3 regions of the Streptomyces sp. NPDC030991 genome follow, and region 3 is predicted to be linked to each of the others. Evidence: riboswitches for the same ligand, from Rfam matches in the RefSeq annotation. Region 3 holds a riboswitch; each other region holds the start of a gene.

Region 1 (5,371 bases), on a different contig from region 3:
ACCGTCTCGTACGCCGTGACCGCACCGCGGTGGCCGCCGGGTTCGGGCTGCTGCGCCTGGCCGGAGCGCCCTCCCTGGGCTGGCTCGACGTGAAGACCTCCGGGGACGTCGAGGTGCCGGTCATCGAGGCCGCCGTCGACGAGGAGCTCGCCCGGTTCGCCGAGGAGGGCCCCACCGCCGAGGAGATGGAGCGCGCCCAGGCCCAGTTGGAGCGCGAGTGGCTGGACCGGCTCAGCACCGTGGCGGGCCGTGCCGACGAACTGTGCCGTTACGCCGTGCTCTTCGGGGACCCGCAGCTCGCCCTCACGGCCGTCCAGCGCGTCCTCGCGGTCACCCCCGACGAGGTTCAGGAGGTCGCCAAGGCCCGCCTGCGCCCCGACAACCGCTCGGTTCTCGTGTACGAGCCGACGGCGCCCGCCGAACCCCATGACGAGACCGACGAGACCGCCGAGAGCGACCCGAGCGACGAGGAGGCGGGCCGGTGACCGAGCAGCTCGCGACCATGGAATTCCACCCCAGGCCCCAGGCGGGCACGGCCAAGCCGTGGGCCTTCCCCGCCCCCGAGCGCGGTGAGCTCGCCAACGGCCTGACCGTGCTGCGCTGTCACCGGCCCGGCCAGCAGGTCGTCGCGGTGGAGGTCAACCTCGACGCGCCGCTGGAAGCCGAGCCCGCGGGCCTCGACGGCGTCGCCACGATCATGGCGCGTGCCTTCAACGAGGGCACCGACAAGCACTCCGCGGAGGAGTTCGCGGCCGAACTGGAGCGCTGCGGCGCCACGTTGGACGCGCACGCCGACCACCCCGGCGTCCGTGTCTCCCTCGAAGTGCCCGTCTCCCGGCTCCCCAAGGGGCTCGCCCTGCTGGCCGACGCCCTGCGGGCGCCCGCCTTCGCGGACAGCGAGATCGAGCGCCTCGTCCGCAACCGCCTGGACGAGATCCCGCACGAGAGCGCCAACCCGGCCCGGCGCGCCGCCAAGGAGCTCTCCAAGCAGCTCTTCCCGGCCGACTCGCGCATGTCGCGCCCCCGGCAGGGCACCGAGGAGACCGTCACCGCCATCGACGCCGCGGCCGTACGCGCCTTCTACGAGAAGCACGTACGCCCCGCCACCGGCACGGTCGTCGTCGTGGGCGACCTGACCGACACCGACCTCGACGCGCTGCTCGCCGACACGCTCGGCGCGTGGACCGGCGACACCGCGCAGCCGCGCCCGATCCCGCCGGTCACCGCCGACGACACCGGCCGTGTCATCGTCGTGGACCGCCCTGGAGCGGTGCAGACGCAGCTGCTGATCGGCCGGATCGGGTCCGACCGGCACGACCGGGTGTGGGCCGCGCAGATCCTCGGCACGTACTGCCTCGGCGGGACGCTCACCTCGCGACTGGACCGCGTCCTGCGCGAGGAGAAGGGCTACACCTACGGTGTGCGCTCCTTCGCCCAGGTGCTGCGCTCCGCGCCCGACGGCACGGGCGCCGCGATGCTCGCCATCAGTGGCTCCGTGGACACCCCGAACACCGGGCCCGCGCTCGACGACCTGTGGAAGGTGCTGCGCACGCTGGCCGCCGAGGGCCTCACGGACGCCGAACGGGACACCGCGGTGCAGAACCTGGTGGGCGTGGCCCCGCTCAAGTACGAGACCGCCGCGGCCGTCGCGGGCACCCTCGCCGACCAGGTCGAGCAGCACCTGCCGGACGACTTCCAGGCCCGGCTGTACCGACAGCTCGTCGAGACGGGCACCGTGGAGGCCACCGCGGCCGTCGTGAACGCCTTCCCGGCGGACCGGCTGGTGACGGTCCTGGTGGGCGACGCTGCGCAGATCGTGGAGCCCGTCAAGGCCCTCGGTATCGGCGAGGTGACCGTCGTCACGGGCTGACCCCGGCCCCGTACACCGCACGAAGCCCCGATGGCCACCGCGGCCACCGGGGCTTCGTGGTGTCGCTCACGTCCCGCCACGATCGGCCACGTATCGCTTATGTCCGAATTAGGGCGGAGGTTGCCTGTCTGGTCTGTGGCATGCGCTACAAAAGCCGGGATCCGTTTGTTGATTAAAAGATGTCCCGCTTAGCGTCGGTCCGGCTGTCCGCCAGACACGCTCGCGCCCGCGACACCGGACAGTCATCGCCGAGTCCCCCACGGCGCGAGCCAGGGGAGCCGGGGACCCATCGCAGTCCCTGGGGTGAATCGGACGCTCTTCCCGGCCGTGAAGGCAGGGGAGGGGGCCCGTAGGAGACCTTCCTGCTCCGAACCCGTCAGCTAACCCGGTAGGCGAGAGGGAAGGAAAGGACCAGCCACTTCATGGCGTTCACCCGTGCCACCGGGAAGCACCGTCGACCGAGCCGGCTCACGCGTACCACCGCTCGGGCCGCGGGCGTCGCGGCGCTCACCACGACCGGTGTCATCGGCGGCCTCGCCGCCCCCGCCATCGCCGCCGACACCGCGGCCGCCGAGCAGAACGGCCTGACGCAGGCCATCGCCATCGGCGACTCCCTGGCCGACCAGATCGACGCGCAGGCCTCCGCGCAGAAGAAGGCCGCCGACCAGGCCGCCGCCAAGGCGAAGGCCGAGGCCGAGGCCAAGAAGCGGGCCGAGGAGGCCAAGCGCGAGGCCGAGGCGAAGGCCGCCAAGGAGCGCGAGGCCAAGGAGCGCGCCGCCCGCGAGGCCGAGCGCAAGCGCCTCAACAGCTTCGTGGCGCCGATCAGCGGCTCGTACGTCTCCACCGGCTACCAGGCGAGCAGCGGCCTGTGGTCCTCCGGCAGCCACACCGGTATCGACTTCCACGCGGCCAGCGGCACCTCCGTGCACGCCGTCGGCTCCGGCACCGTCGTCGAGGCAGGCTGGGGCGGCGCCTACGGGAACAACATCGTGATCAAGATGAACGACGGCACGTACACCCAGTACGGTCACCTGTCGTCCATCGGCGTCTCCGTCGGCCAGGCCGTCACCCCCGACCAGCAGATAGGCCTCTCCGGCGCCACCGGCAACGTCACGGGACCGCATCTGCACTTCGAGGCCCGCACGTCCCCCGACTACGGCTCGGACATGGACCCCATCGCGTACCTGCGCTCGCACGGCGTGAACGTCTGACCCACGTACGGCGCCTCCGCGGCGCCGCGCGAAAGCCCCGGCTCATCGAGCCGGGGCTTTCGCGTGCGCAAGGCGTTCCTGTCCAAAAAATATCCATGGATTCCGGCCCGGCTTCGGAAATTCGGAGACGGTGGAATAGAGTCACCGGGCAGGCGCGTCCAGGGGAGACATTCGCGCTCGCACAAGCGTCGATCGACCGCGTTTCGCGGGGATTAAGGCGGAGGTCGGGTCATGCGCATTCCCGCACACTCGGTATGCACGGCGATTCGCGACGACATCGTCGCGGGTGTCTACGAGCGCGGCAGCAGGCTCACCGAGGAACTGCTCGCGCGCCGCTACGGGGTCTCGCGCGTGCCGGTCCGCGAAGCGCTGCGCACCCTGGAGGCCGAGGGCTTCGTCGTCACGCGGCGGCACGCGGGCGCGTGCGTGGCCGAGCCCACCGCCCAGGAGGCCGCCGACCTCCTGGAGATCCGGATGCTCCTCGAACCGCTGAGCGCCGCGCGCGCCGCACAGCGCCGTACAGAGGCTCACCTCAAGGTCCTGCGGGGCCTGGTCAGGCTGGGTCAGGAGCGCTCAAGGCGCGGCCAGAACGAGGACCTGCGCTCCCTGGGCGGCTGGTTCCACGAGACCCTCGCGCAGGCCTCGGGCAGCCCCGGCCTGATCGCCCTGCTCACCCAGTTGCGGCACAAGATCGCCTGGATGTACGCCGTGGAGACCCCGGCCCAGCCCGCCGAGTCCTGGGCCGAGCACGGCGCCATCGTGGACGCGGTGGCCCGCGGTGACGCCGAGCGGGCCCGCGCATTGACCGCCCTGCACGCCGAGCGCGCCGCGGCGGCCCACCGGCCGCGCGTCCCGCGCCCGGGAGAGCGTGTGAGGACTTCGCAACACGTAGTAAACACGGCGGCGCTCCGGCATTAACAGAGGGGCCGTATACAAAGAAGCGCGGTATTCGCCGAATGGGACGCGGGGTATTTTCTCCTGCCCCGATTCCGAACCGTATTTCCCTGCGCGCGTAAATTCGGGGTGATGTGACCCGAATGCAAAAATGGCGGAGCCGCGCGCCCCTGAGGGAAACGCGCGGCTCCGCCGGGCCGAATGGAAGGGCCCGAAGAATCAGACGGTCTCGGGAAGCTCGTCGAGCCCCTCGGAGACCAGCTTCGCCAGACGGTCGAGCGCGGCGTCCGCACCCTCGGCGTCGGAGGCCAGGACGATCTCCTCGCCGCCCTGCGCACCCAGGCCGAGCACCGCGAGCATGGAGCCGGCGTTGACGGGGTTGCCATCGGCCTTGGCGATCGTCACGGGGACGCCGGCCGCCGTGGCCGCGCGGACGAAGATGGAGGCGGGGCGGGCGTGGAGGCCCTCGGCCCAGCCGACGTTGACGCGGCGCTCAGCCATGTGATGCTGCCCTTCAGATGTCTCACGGTTGTCTAGACCATTCTCACACACCGTCGGGCAGCACTCGACGCGGACCTGGACCCGCGAGCACGCCGCCGTTCGGCTTCCTCAGCCTGCCTGCCACGCGCGCGTGACGCGACCCGTACGACTGTCGGCGCCCGGCTCTACTCTTGCGGCATGGAGACCCCGTCGGACCGGCACGCCTACCCCGCCCACTGGGAGGCCGACGTGGTGCTGCGCGACGGCGGCACCGCCCGGATCAGGCCGATCACCACCGAGGACGCCGAGCGCCTGACCAGCTTCTACGAGCAGGTGTCGGACGAGTCGAAGTACTACCGCTTCTTCGCGCCCTACCCGCGCCTGTCCGCCAAAGACGTCCACCGCTTCACCCATCACGACTACGTGGACCGCGTCGGACTCGCCGCCACGGTGGGCGGCGAGTTCATCGCGACCGTCCGCTACGACCGCATCGACCCGCAAGGACGGCCCGCCTCCGCGCCCGCCGACGAGGCCGAGGTCGCCTTCCTCGTCCAGGACGCCCACCAGGGGCGCGGCGTGGCCTCCGCGCTTCTGGAGCACATCGCCGCCGTCGCGCGCGAGCGCGGCATTCGCCGCTTCGCGGCCGAGGTGCTGCCCGCCAACACCAAGATGATCAAGGTGTTCACGGATGCCGGATACACCCAGAAGCGCAGCTTCGAGGACGGCGTGGTCCACCTGGAGTTCGGCCTGGAGCCCACCGAGGCGTCCCTCGCGGTACAGCGCGCCCGTGAGCAGCGCGCCGAGGCCCGCTCCGTGCAGCGGCTCCTGGCCCCCGGCTCCGTCGCCGTGATCGGCGTGGGCCGGACGCCCGGAGGAGTGGGCCGCAGCGTTCTCGACAACCTCAAGGACGCGGGTT
Region 2 (5,371 bases), on a different contig from region 3:
CATTTTTTACAGCGACGGCTTCCGGGCAGCCCGGGGGCCGTGACGAGCACAGGAGGCGCGAGCACCATGACCCGTCCGTCCGGCCGCTATGTCCTGCCCGAGTTCACCGAGCGCACGGCATCGGGGCACCGCACGCTCGATCCGTACGCGAAGCTGCTCGAGGAGCGCATCGTCTTTCTCGGGACCCCGATCGACGACACGTCCGCCAACGATGTGATGGCGCAGTTCATGCACCTCGAATACACGGCGCCCGACCAGGACATCTCGCTGTACATCAACTCGCCCGGCGGCTCGTTCAGTGCGATGACGGCGATCTACGACACGGTGCAGTACGTCAGTTGCGCGGTGGAGACGACCTGTCTGGGGCAGGCCGCGTCCGTCGCCGCGGTGCTGTTGGCCGCCGGAGCACCGGGGAAGCGGATGATGCTGCCCGGCGCGCGCGTGGTGCTCGACCAGCCCGCGCTGCCCGAACCGGCCCGGGGCCAGCCCACCGATCTGGAGATCCAGGCGCGCGAGATCGTGCGGACGCGCGAGCGGTTGGAGGAGTTGCTCGCGCGCCATTCGGGGCGGGAGAAGGAGCAGGTCGGCCGGGACATCGAGCGGGACATGGTGCTGGACGCGCACCAGGCCCTTGCGTACGGCCTGGTGGACGCCGTCGTGCGGAGCCGCAAGAGCGCGCTCGGCGCGCAGGGTGCGAGGTGACCGGCCGGTGTACCCGTCCGAACTGCCGCCGCTGCCCGCGCTGACCCGGGCCGAGTGCGACCTCGTGGACAGCTATCTGGCGGTGGTCGATTCGCTGGCGCGGATCAATCCGGCGCGCGGCGACGACACCTATCGGGGGCTGCGGGCGGCGCAGGCGCTGGTCGGCCGGGCGGTGGCGCTGCGGGACGCGCTGGAGCTGATGCACCGGCGGGGCGAGAGCGAGGTGCACGCGGCAACCCTGACACGCGCGTTGCGCGTCCTTGACGGCGAGAAACGAACACAGAGGGTCGCTCTGCCGCCAGAAACGGTCAGTTGATGCCACAGCTCGGGCGGACTGTCTGCCGTCGCGCCGAAACGGTCCAGATGGTGTACCGCCGAATGGCGTAGACAGTGCTACAGAATCCAGTCGGTCGCAGTTGCGCTCCGACGGTACGCAGAGACCGGAACAAGCCGTTCCGCCGCTGGTACGAGCGTGGTCGGGGGTCGCGGACGGGGTTCGAATGCCGCACTGTCCACCTGAACGGGTCAAGCGTGAGGAGCCTCACTTACCGCCGGTTCGACTCGGCTTCGCCTCCACAAGTGCGTGAAGATCCCTTCCGACGACAAGCCCCCGCCGCCGCGGCGGGGCGGTCCGTGCGGACGCCGAGTCCTGCCGCCGCGCGGATGCCAGGTCGACAGAAGTGCACCGGCAGGAGTGGAGGACCCAGGCACGACGGGCCGCCGGCCCATCTCGACGGAGGTGGCGTCCGAGTGGTCCTTGGGGTGAAGCCGCAGACCGCGGCCGGGCATCTTCGCCTGCCCGAACCCGACAGGTCACCCTTCACAGGCGGCTGACGAAGGGTTGCGCATGACTGCGCTCAATCGTGTTCCCTCGCTGCTGACCCGGGCGGGTACCGCGTCGGCCCTGACGCTGGCCGTCGCCGGTGCCGGAATCATGGTTCCCGGTACCGCGTCCGAGGCGTCGGCCGTGGCGGTCTCGACCAAGGCTCTGAAGGTCGCGGCCTCCAAGAAGGGAGCGCCGTACAAGTGGGGCGCCTCGGGGCCGCACCGGTTCGACTGCTCGGGCCTGACGCTCTACTCGTTCAAGCGGGCGGGCAAGAAGCTGCCGCGCACCGCCGGTCAGCAGTACAACAAGACCCGCCACGTCGCCCCGTCCCATCGCAGGACCGGGGACCTGGTCTTCTTCCACTCGGGCCGGAGCGTCTACCACGTGGGCATCTACGCGGGGAAGGGGCGGATCTGGCACTCCCCGAAGACCGGGGACGTGGTGCGGCTGCAGAAGATCTGGACGCGGAGCGTCTGGTACGGCCGGGTGCGCTGACCCCGCCGCACGGCAGCCTCTGGGACGGGCCGGGCGCCAGGCCCGTCCCCACGCGCGCTCGCGCAGGGCTCCGGTGCCTCCGGGGGCATTCGGCGCGCTCCGGCGTGCCCGGTGGTTCCGGGATCGCGGCCCGGTGCCGTCAGCGGGCGGGCAGGGGGCGGGTGGGGCCGTCGTTCATGCTGATGATCCAGGGCAGGGAGATCCACACGGTCTTCCCGCCCTCCGGCGTGGGTGACACCGAGAGCCTTCCGCCGCACTCCGCGGTGAGGGAGCGGATGATCACCATGCCGCGGCCGTTGTCCTGCTGCACGGCGGCGGGCAGGCGCTTGGGGTAGCGCGGATGACTGTCCGTGACGCCGATCCGCAACTGTTCGTCGCGTTCGAGTTCCAGGTCGACGGTGAAGGTGGGCGACTGGCCCAGGGTGTGCTGCACGGCGTTGGTCGCCAGTTCCGAGACGATCAGGCGCACGATGTCCGCCGCGTCGGAGTCCCGCGGCATGCCCCACTCCGCCAGTACGTTGCTCACGTACCCGCGGGCGGCGGAGACCGAGGCGGGATCGCTCGGCAGCGTGACGGATGCTTCCTGGTGGTCTGCCATGGCGACGTCGTCCCTTTCCCACCGGGACCGCGCCTGCGACTCTGGCGGTTCGCTGGCGTGCGGCCTCCGACTTCTGCTTCGCGACAGAGTGCCACTTGGTTGCCCTCCCGCGGTGCCGATCCCCCAAGATATGCATATATCTGTCGCTCGAAGCGGTGAACTCTGCGACGGTAGACCGTATTTGGGCGAGCGCTCGCCGGTTCCTCTACCGTCTGCTCAGCGGCCATGTGGCACGGGTCGGGGAGAGCCCGGCCGCGAGGCCCGAGGAGCGTTGAGGAGTCGGCATGAAGTACGGTCCCGCTGTCCGCCGTCGCAAACTCGGCGCGGAGCTACGCGCGTTACGGGTGCAGGCCGGGCTGACCAGTGGGGAGGCCGCCAAGCTGGTCGGCTGGCACCAGTCGAAGGTGAGCCGGATCGAGACAGGGCGCAGTGGTGTGAAGGCGTCGGACGTGCTGCGCCTGCTCGACGCGTTCGAGACGGAGAATCCGCGCCAGCGCGAACTCGTGGTCGCGCTTGCGGGTGCCGAGGATGCGGGCGGGCAGCACTGGTGGCACGCCTATCGGGGGCTGCTGCCGCCGTCCTACCGCGATTTCATCAGTCTGGAGTCGCAGGCGTGCCGCATCCGGACGCTGGAGACGAGCGTGGTCCCGGGGCTGTTGCAGACGCCCGAGTACGCGCGGGCGGTGACGCGTTCGGTGCTGACGGGGATGCCCGAGCGGCACATCGAGGCCTTGGTGGAGGTGCGGCTCGCGCGGCAGGACGTGTTGCGGGCGCAACCGCCGCTGCGACTGAGCGCGGTGCTCGACGAAGGGGTGCTGCGGCGCGAAGTGGGCGGATCCGGCATCCTGCGGCGACAGCTTGCACATCTGGCCGAGGCGGCGCAGATGCCACATGTCCGAATTCAGGTGCTCCCTTTTTCGACAGGTGGCCATATCGGCCTCACCGGCCCTTTCGTTGTGTTCTCATTTCCGAACACATCTGATCTGGACGTGGTTGTTCTCGACCATTTGACGAGTAGCCTCTACCTCGAGCGGAAAGAAGACCTCACGGCGTACACGGACGCCTTCGATGCTCTTCTCCTCCGCGCTCTGTCACCCGAGGACTCGTTGGAATTCATCGCACAGATCGCCGGATAGCCGAGCGGACGAGGACGCCGACACCTCGCCCCGGGCCCGGCACTGCGTAAGGGGGCACCATGAATGCACTGCCTCGGCACGTTCCTTCCGTTCCCTCCAGCTCGTCGCTGAGCGGCGCGCGGTGGCGGCGCAGCAGCCGCAGCACCGGCGCCAACAACTGCGTCGAGACAGCCCCCCTGACCTCGGGGCCCGCGACCGGACTGGTGGGCGTCCGCGACTCGAAGAACACCGCGGGGCCCGCCCTGCTGTTCGCGGCCCCGGCCTGGGAGGAGTTCGTCACCTCACTGCGCTGAACGCTCCGCCGGGAGCCGTGCGGCTGATCACCCGCACGGCCTCGCCGAGTTCCGTGTCGGTGAGGTCGGCGCGGGCGGTCAGCCGCAGTCGCGAGATGCCGTCCGGCACGGACGGCGGGCGGAAGCAGCCCACGGAGAGACCCGCCGCGCGACAGTCCGCGGCCCAGCGCACCGCCTCGTCGGGCGAGGGCGCCCGCACCGAGACCACCGCGGCGTCCGGCCGTACCGCCGACAGGCCCGCCTCGGTGAGCAGTTGATACAGCGTCGTCGCGACCTCGCGGGCCCGGTCCGCGCGCCACGGTTCGCCGCGCAGCAGCCGCAGGGCGGCCAGTGCCGCGCCGACCGCCGCCGGAGCCAGCCCCGTATCGAAGATGAACGTACGGGCCGTGTTGACGAGATGGTCGATGACATGGGCCGGTCCGAGGACGGCGCCGCCCTGGCTGCCGAAGGACTTGGAGAGCGTGACCGTGACCACCGTGTCCGGCGCACCGGCCAGGCCCGCCGCGTGCGGGGCGCCGCGGCCGCCGGCGCCTAGCACGCCCAGACCGTGCGCGTCGTCGACGAGCAGACCGGCCCCGAACTCCCGGCAGATGGCGGCAAGTTCACCGAGGGGCGCCCGGTCCCCGTCGACGGAGAAGACGGTGTCCGAGACGACGACGGCGGGCCCCTCGTGGGCGCCGAGGGTCTTGCGGACGGCGGCGGGGTCGGCGTGCGGCACGACCTGGGTGGTGCCGCGGGCCAGGCGGCAGCCGTCGATGAGGGAGGCGTGGTTGGCCGCGTCCGAGACGATCAGCGAGCCGTGCGGGGCGAGCGCGGTGACGGCGGCCAGGTTCGCGGCGTAACCGGAGGACAGCACGAGTGCGGCCTCGAAGCCGCAGAACTTCGCCAGTTCGCGCTCCAGGCGGGCGTGCAGTTCGGTGCTGCCGGTCACCAGCCGGGAGCCGGTCGCCCCGCCGCCCCAGCGGCGCGCGGCCTCGGCGGCGCCCTCGACGACCTCGGGGTGGCGGGCCAGACCCAGGTAGTCGTTGCTCGCGAGATCGAGCAGTGGGGAGTCGGCCGGGCGGGGGCGCAGCGTGCGGACGAGCCCGGCGGCTTCACGGGTGCGGCGCTGCTCGTCGAGCCAGCCGAACGCGCGGGTGGAGGCTGTGGCCATGACTCCCTCTGTTTGTAGGTAACGCACAGACCCTAGTCGCGCCGCCACCAGGTCAGGGTGTGGTAATACCCACACGTCGAACGCGGTCCTTTGTACGAAGTCTCCTTTCGCGGGGGCGGCTCGATAGGCGAGGATCTGACGCCATGGACCTGCTGAACACGCTGGTGG
Region 3 (5,371 bases):
CCGGCGACCACCTGGAGGTCATCAAGCTGATCCCGCCGCTCGTCGTGGACGAGGCCGACGTCGAGCGGTTCGTGGAGGCGTTCACGGCCGTGATGGACGACGCGCACAGCGGCGGCGGCCTGATGTGGGACTTCGGCAGGACCCTGATCAAGCAGGCGGTCGCCAACCGCTGACGCACGGCCTCGCTCTTTGCCTCCGAGGCAAAAAAATTGCCCCTCGGGCAGGGTTCTGGCGTAATCGACACCATGAGCCCTGCCCTCCCGGAGGAGGCTCCGCACCCCCCGGAGCTGCCCGCCGTCGCGCCCCAGCTGCGTGCCCTGCGCCGCCGCGCCGCCCTCACCCTCGAGGTCGCCGCCCGCTCCGCCGGGCTCTCACCCGCACATCTGTCGCGCCTGGAGACCGGACAGCGGCAACCGTCGCTGCCGATGCTGCTCGCCCTCGCCCGTATCTACGGTACGACGGTCTCCGAGCTCCTCGGCGAGACCCCCGCCGACCGCGACGCCGTGGTCAGGGCCGACGCCATGGAGGCGACCGAGGCGGGCGGATGGACGTACTTCCAGGCGGGTTCCCCCGGCCGCGGCATGCAGGCCCTGCGGGTCCACGTGCCCTACGGGTCGCAGGGCGACATCGTGCGCGTCCACCCCGGCGAGGAGTGGCTCTACGCCCTCGAAGGACGGCTGCGGCTGCGTCTCGGGGACACGTCCTACCGCCTCGACCCGGGGGACAGCGCGCACTTCGACTCGCTCACCCCGCACCGGATCGCCGCCGCGGACCGGGGCGGGGCCGAGCTCCTCTTCGTACACACCCTGTTGCAGAGCCCGACCGCCGCGCTGTGCCTCGGCCCGGCGGCCACCCGATCCGGGAGGTCCGACCATGAGTGACGCCACCGAACACGGCGCGGGCGAGCGGCCCGCCCGGCGGGACATCGAGGACAAGCTGCCGCGCGGCATCTGGGTGCGGGTCCTCGTGTACGTCTTCGCGGGGCACGCCCTCGCCGCCTTCCTCTACCTGCTGTTCACGGTCGGCGGGGGCCAGTAGCGCGGGTCAGTCGAGGAGGCGCTCGCGCAGCCGGTCGCGGTCGGCCGCGCCGAACCGCAGCCCCTCCTCGAAGTAGCGGTCCGTGTCACCCCAGGTCTGCTCGATGGTGTCGAACGCCGCGTGCAGATACGCGGCACGGGCGTCGAAGAGGGGGCTGAGCAGCTCCATGACCTCGGGGGAGTAGGCGTCGCCCGAGGTGGCGGTGCGCCGCACCCGGTAGCGGCGGTGCTTGGCGTTGGACTCCAGGTAGTCCGTCTCGATGGCGTCGCGCTCCACGCCGACGGCGAGCAGGGTCACGGCTATCGACAGGCCCGCGCGGTCCTTGCCCGCCGCGCAGTGCATCAGGGCGGGCAGGCTGTTCTCGGCGAGCGCGTGCAGGACGCGGCTGTGCTCGGCGGTGCGCTGGGAGATGATCGAGCGGTACGAGGTGATCATGCGGTCCGCCCCGCGGCCCTCGGAGAGCAGGGAGCGCAGCTGGTCCATGTCGCCGTCGCGGACCATCTTCCAGAACTCGGCGCCGTCCGCAGGGTCGGTCAGCGGCAGGTTCAGGTTGCGCACGCCGGGCAGCTCGATGTCGGCGCCCTCCAGCCGCTGGTCCGCGGCGTTGCGGAAGTCGAAGACGGTGTGCAGGCCGAGCCCGGTGAGGAACGCGGCGTCCTCGGCGGTGGCGTGGGCGAGGTGGCCGCTGCGGTAGAGCACACCCGGTCGCACGCGCCGGCCGTCCACGGTCGGCAGGCCGCCCACGTCACGGAAGTTGCGGATGCCGGACAGCTGGGGCTCGGTGGGCGGGGCGTGCTGCGTCACGGGGGCTCCTCCCGGTCGGATCACCGGCGTTACTCGCCGGCGGGCGCGGGTCTGACGATACGACATGGCTTCCAGGGACATCTATCTGTCTGTTTTGGGAGCTTTTCTTGGTAACTGTCATGAAATCAAGGCTGATGGTGTGAGCTCGCGTGAGCAGGCTCATAGCCGTGACCGTCCGTGGCGGCCGTCCCGCATTTCCCTTCCAGGAATTCCCCGAAGGTAAGGCGCTGGTAAAGCGCGAACATCGACGGAGGGTGACACAGAGAACTCTCAGACGATCAAGAAAGCGGCCCTGTCGGTGAATTCGGCGTTTGTCGCCTCCTTTCCCGTCGGCTTACTGTCACCACTCACTCCGGACGGAACGCCTAATCCTGCCGCCGCCCGGAGCCCGGACGACTACCCGATTCGGCAGGAGCGGGGGACCCACAGGCAGTACGCCGCGGAGGGAATTCCCCGAGCGGCTAGGGGTGAAGCCGGATCCGCGCACCGGACCCGGCCGGGCAACTCCAGCCCGAACCCGACAGCTCACCTCGTAGGCGACGGAGAGGAAACCCGGCATGCCCGCAAAGGGAAAGCACCGTCGCTCGAAGACCCAGCGCATCACCCGCGCCGCCGCCGTCGCCTCGGCCGGCGGGGCCGCGCTCGCCCTGCCGCTCATCGGCGCCACCGGCGCCCACGCGGCGACCGGCGACACCGCCCCGGCCGCCAAGACGTACACGGTCGTGTCCGGTGACACGCTCTCGAAGATCGCCGACGCGCAGGGCGTCGACGGCGGCTGGCAGAAGCTGTACGAGAAGAACAAGGACGTCGTCGGCTCCGACGCCGGTCTCATCAAGCCCGGCATGAAGCTCACCCTCGACGGCGCGGCCGAGACCGCCTCCGCCGACACGACGAACACCGCCACGACGAACACCGACGCGACGAGCACCGCCACGGGCGCGGCCGACTACGTGAAGCCCGTCGACGGCTCCGTCGGCACGGCGTACCACGCCTCCGGCTCCTCGTGGTCGAGCGGCTACCACACCGGCACGGACTTCGTGGTCCCCACCGGCACCGCGGTCAAGGCCGTCGGCGCCGGCACGGTCGTCTCGGCCGGCTGGGACGGCAGCTACGGCAACGAGGTCGTCATCAAGCACGCCGACGGCGACTACTCGCAGTACGCCCACCTGTCCTCGATCGGCGTCTCGGCCGGGCAGACCGTCACCGCCGGGCAGCAGATCGCCCTCTCCGGCGCGACCGGCAACGTCACCGGACCGCACCTGCACTTCGAGATCCGGACGTCGCCCGACTACGGCTCCGACATCGACCCGCTGGCGTACCTGCGCGAGCACGGCGTCGGCGTCTGAGCCGCACGCGGCGCGTGAGCCACGCGCGATCCACTCGGCGCCCCGGGATATTCCCCGGGCGCCGAGTGGGTTTTCTCACCACCCGTCAACCCCTGGCTACGGTCGCGTAGGTCACAGCCGAGGGTGAAAGATGTGTGGTCGTGGCAAATGAATCGAGAGTACTCAGCGGCGGCACGATCCGGTCCTACGCGGCGGTGGGGGACAGCTTCACCGAAGGCGTCGGGGACCCCGGACCTGACGGGGGTTTCGTCGGCTGGGCCGATCGGCTCGCCGTCCTCCTGGACGACCGCGCGCCCGAGGACACCTTCGAGTACGCCAACCTCGCCGTCCGTGGAAAGCTCCTCGACCAGGTCGTCGAGGACCAGGTCCCGAAGGCCGTGGAGCTCGCCCCCGACCTGGTGACCCTCGTCGCCGGCGGCAACGACATCATCCGGCCCGGCACCGACCCGGACGACGTGGCCGAGCGCTTCGAGAAGGCCGTGGTGCGGCTGGCCGAGGCCGCCGGGACCGTCATGGTGGCCACCGGGTTCGACACCCGTGACGTGGCCGTCCTCAAGCATCTGCGCGGCAAGATCGCCACGTACAACATGCACGTGCGCGCGATCGCCGACCGCCACGGCTGCCCGGTGCTCGACCTGTGGTCGCTCAGGTCCATCCAGGACCGCAGGGCCTGGGACGAGGACCGCCTCCACCTGTCCGCCGAGGGACACACCAGGGTCGCCCTGCGCGCGGGGCAGGCGCTCGGCGTCGAGGTGCCCGCCGATCCGGAGCAGCCCTGGCCGCTGCTGCCGCCGCGCGGCACGTTCGAGGTGCGGCGGGACGACATCCACTGGGCGCGGGAGTTCCTGGTGCCCTGGATCGGGCGGCGGCTGCGCGGGGAGTCCTCGGGGGACCGTGTGGTGGCGAAGGGCTTCGTGGACCCGCACCTGATCAAGATGCACCTGGAGTCCGCCTCCTGACGGCGCAAGGGGCCGTCGAGGTGACCGTGCGGAGTGGCATCCGGGGTAGGGCCGGGCGCGGGTGCTGGGATGTCGGCTGCCCGCCGCGTCGGCGGGCCCGACCGGGAAGGACCCCGATCCCATGTCTGTACGCATCCGCCACCGCGCCGCTCTGGTCGGCCTCGTGCTCGCCCTCGCGCTGCCGACCGCGCCGGCCGTCGCCCAGGCAGCACCGCACGTGGCCGCCGCCAGGGCGCCGAAGCCCGCGACGCTGACCGTGACCGGCGAGGGAAGGGCCAGCACGGCGCCGGACCTGGCGACCGTGACAGCGGGCGTCGAGGCCACCGGCACGACCGCGAAGGACGCCCTGGCCGCGCAGAACCGGGCCGCGGACGCGCTGCTGGCCGCCGTGCGCGGGGAGGGCGTCGCCGAACGGGACATCCGCACGGAGAGCCTCACGGCCTCGCCCGTCTACGAGACGGGCCCCGAGGCGGGCGCGTCCCCGCGGGTCGCCGGCTACCAGGCCGGCCAGTCCTTCTCCGTCAAGGTCCGCGACCTGGCACGCACCGGCGCCCTCCTCCAGGCCATCGCGGACGCGGCCGGCGACGCCGTCCGGATCCACTCCGTCGTCTTCGACGTCGCCGACCCCGGCCGGCTGCGGGCCGGCGCCCGGGCGGCCGCGCATGCCGACGCCCACGAGAAGGCCGTCCAGTACGCCAGGATGAGCGGCCACAAGCTCGGCCGGCTCGTCTCGCTGACGGAGACCGCAGGCGGCCGCCCCCGGCCCGTGGAGGTGCCCGCGGCGGCCTTCGACGCGTCGGCGGGGAAGGTCCCGACGGCCGCCGGCGAGATCGAGGACGAAGTGAGCCTGACCGCGGTGTACGAGCTGAAGTGACGCCTCCTGGGCCGCCCCGGACGGTCAGTCGCCCTGGACGGCCGGCCGGGTCAACTCCGAACGCTCCAGGCCCAGTTCGCGCGCCAGCGCCTCGTCCACCCACTCCTGCGTACGGGCCCGGGGCACCGCCCCCTCGTACGCCGTCAGCTGCACGGCGAGCCCGTCGAGCAGGGCGGTCAGGCGGAACGCCGTCGCCGCCGGGTCGGCGCAGGTGAACTCGCCCGCCGCGACACCCTCCGCGACGACCTCCGTGAGCGCCGCCTTCCACTGCCGGTCGAGGTCGCGGGTGACGGCACGCAGCGCGGGCTCGCGCAGGGCCGCCGCCCAGCCCTCGATCCACAGCCGCCAGC

What was found. Region 3 has a riboswitch for cyclic di-AMP ahead of ACZ45E_RS03520 (M23 family metallopeptidase). Riboswitches for the same ligand answer to the same signal wherever they lie in the genome.
Region 1: linked by a shared signal. The riboswitch ahead of ACZ45E_RS05825 (M23 family metallopeptidase) and the one ahead of ACZ45E_RS03520 (M23 family metallopeptidase) in region 3 are both predicted to bind cyclic di-AMP.
Region 2: linked by a shared signal. The riboswitch ahead of ACZ45E_RS27420 (C40 family peptidase) and the one ahead of ACZ45E_RS03520 (M23 family metallopeptidase) in region 3 are both predicted to bind cyclic di-AMP.

The regions. Positions count from the first base shown of each region.
Region 1 covers NZ_JBVIFR010000002.1:514,738-520,108, reverse strand. Annotated here, with positions in the region: gene ACZ45E_RS05835 (M16 family metallopeptidase) at 1-485, shown strand, start outside; gene ACZ45E_RS05830 (M16 family metallopeptidase) at 503-1,870, shown strand; cyclic di-AMP (ydaO/yuaA leader) riboswitch at 2,107-2,280, shown strand; gene ACZ45E_RS05825 (M23 family metallopeptidase) at 2,293-3,081, shown strand; gene ACZ45E_RS05820 (GntR family transcriptional regulator) at 3,313-3,999, shown strand; gene ACZ45E_RS05815 (HPr family phosphocarrier protein) at 4,195-4,476, opposite strand; gene ACZ45E_RS05810 (bifunctional acetate--CoA ligase family protein/GNAT family N-acetyltransferase) at 4,654-5,371, shown strand, end outside.
Region 2 covers NZ_JBVIFR010000016.1:58,418-63,788, forward strand. Annotated here, with positions in the region: gene ACZ45E_RS27410 (ATP-dependent Clp protease proteolytic subunit) at 67-702, shown strand; gene ACZ45E_RS27415 (hypothetical protein) at 710-1,018, shown strand; cyclic di-AMP (ydaO/yuaA leader) riboswitch at 1,415-1,546, shown strand; gene ACZ45E_RS27420 (C40 family peptidase) at 1,550-2,023, shown strand; gene ACZ45E_RS27425 (ATP-binding protein) at 2,163-2,621, opposite strand; gene ACZ45E_RS27430 (helix-turn-helix domain-containing protein) at 2,906-3,757, shown strand; gene ACZ45E_RS27435 (DUF397 domain-containing protein) at 3,817-4,050, shown strand; gene ACZ45E_RS27440 (8-amino-7-oxononanoate synthase) at 4,034-5,203, opposite strand; gene bioB (biotin synthase BioB) at 5,347-5,371, shown strand, end outside.
Region 3 covers NZ_JBVIFR010000001.1:744,974-750,344, reverse strand. Annotated here, with positions in the region: gene ACZ45E_RS03540 (aspartate aminotransferase family protein) at 1-173, shown strand, start outside; gene ACZ45E_RS03535 (helix-turn-helix domain-containing protein) at 246-881, shown strand; gene ACZ45E_RS03530 (DUF6126 family protein) at 874-1,038, shown strand; gene ACZ45E_RS03525 (tyrosine-protein phosphatase) at 1,045-1,842, opposite strand; cyclic di-AMP (ydaO/yuaA leader) riboswitch at 2,230-2,394, shown strand; gene ACZ45E_RS03520 (M23 family metallopeptidase) at 2,400-3,188, shown strand; gene ACZ45E_RS03515 (SGNH/GDSL hydrolase family protein) at 3,329-4,147, shown strand; gene ACZ45E_RS03510 (SIMPL domain-containing protein) at 4,269-5,021, shown strand; gene ACZ45E_RS03505 (TetR/AcrR family transcriptional regulator) at 5,046-5,371, opposite strand, start outside.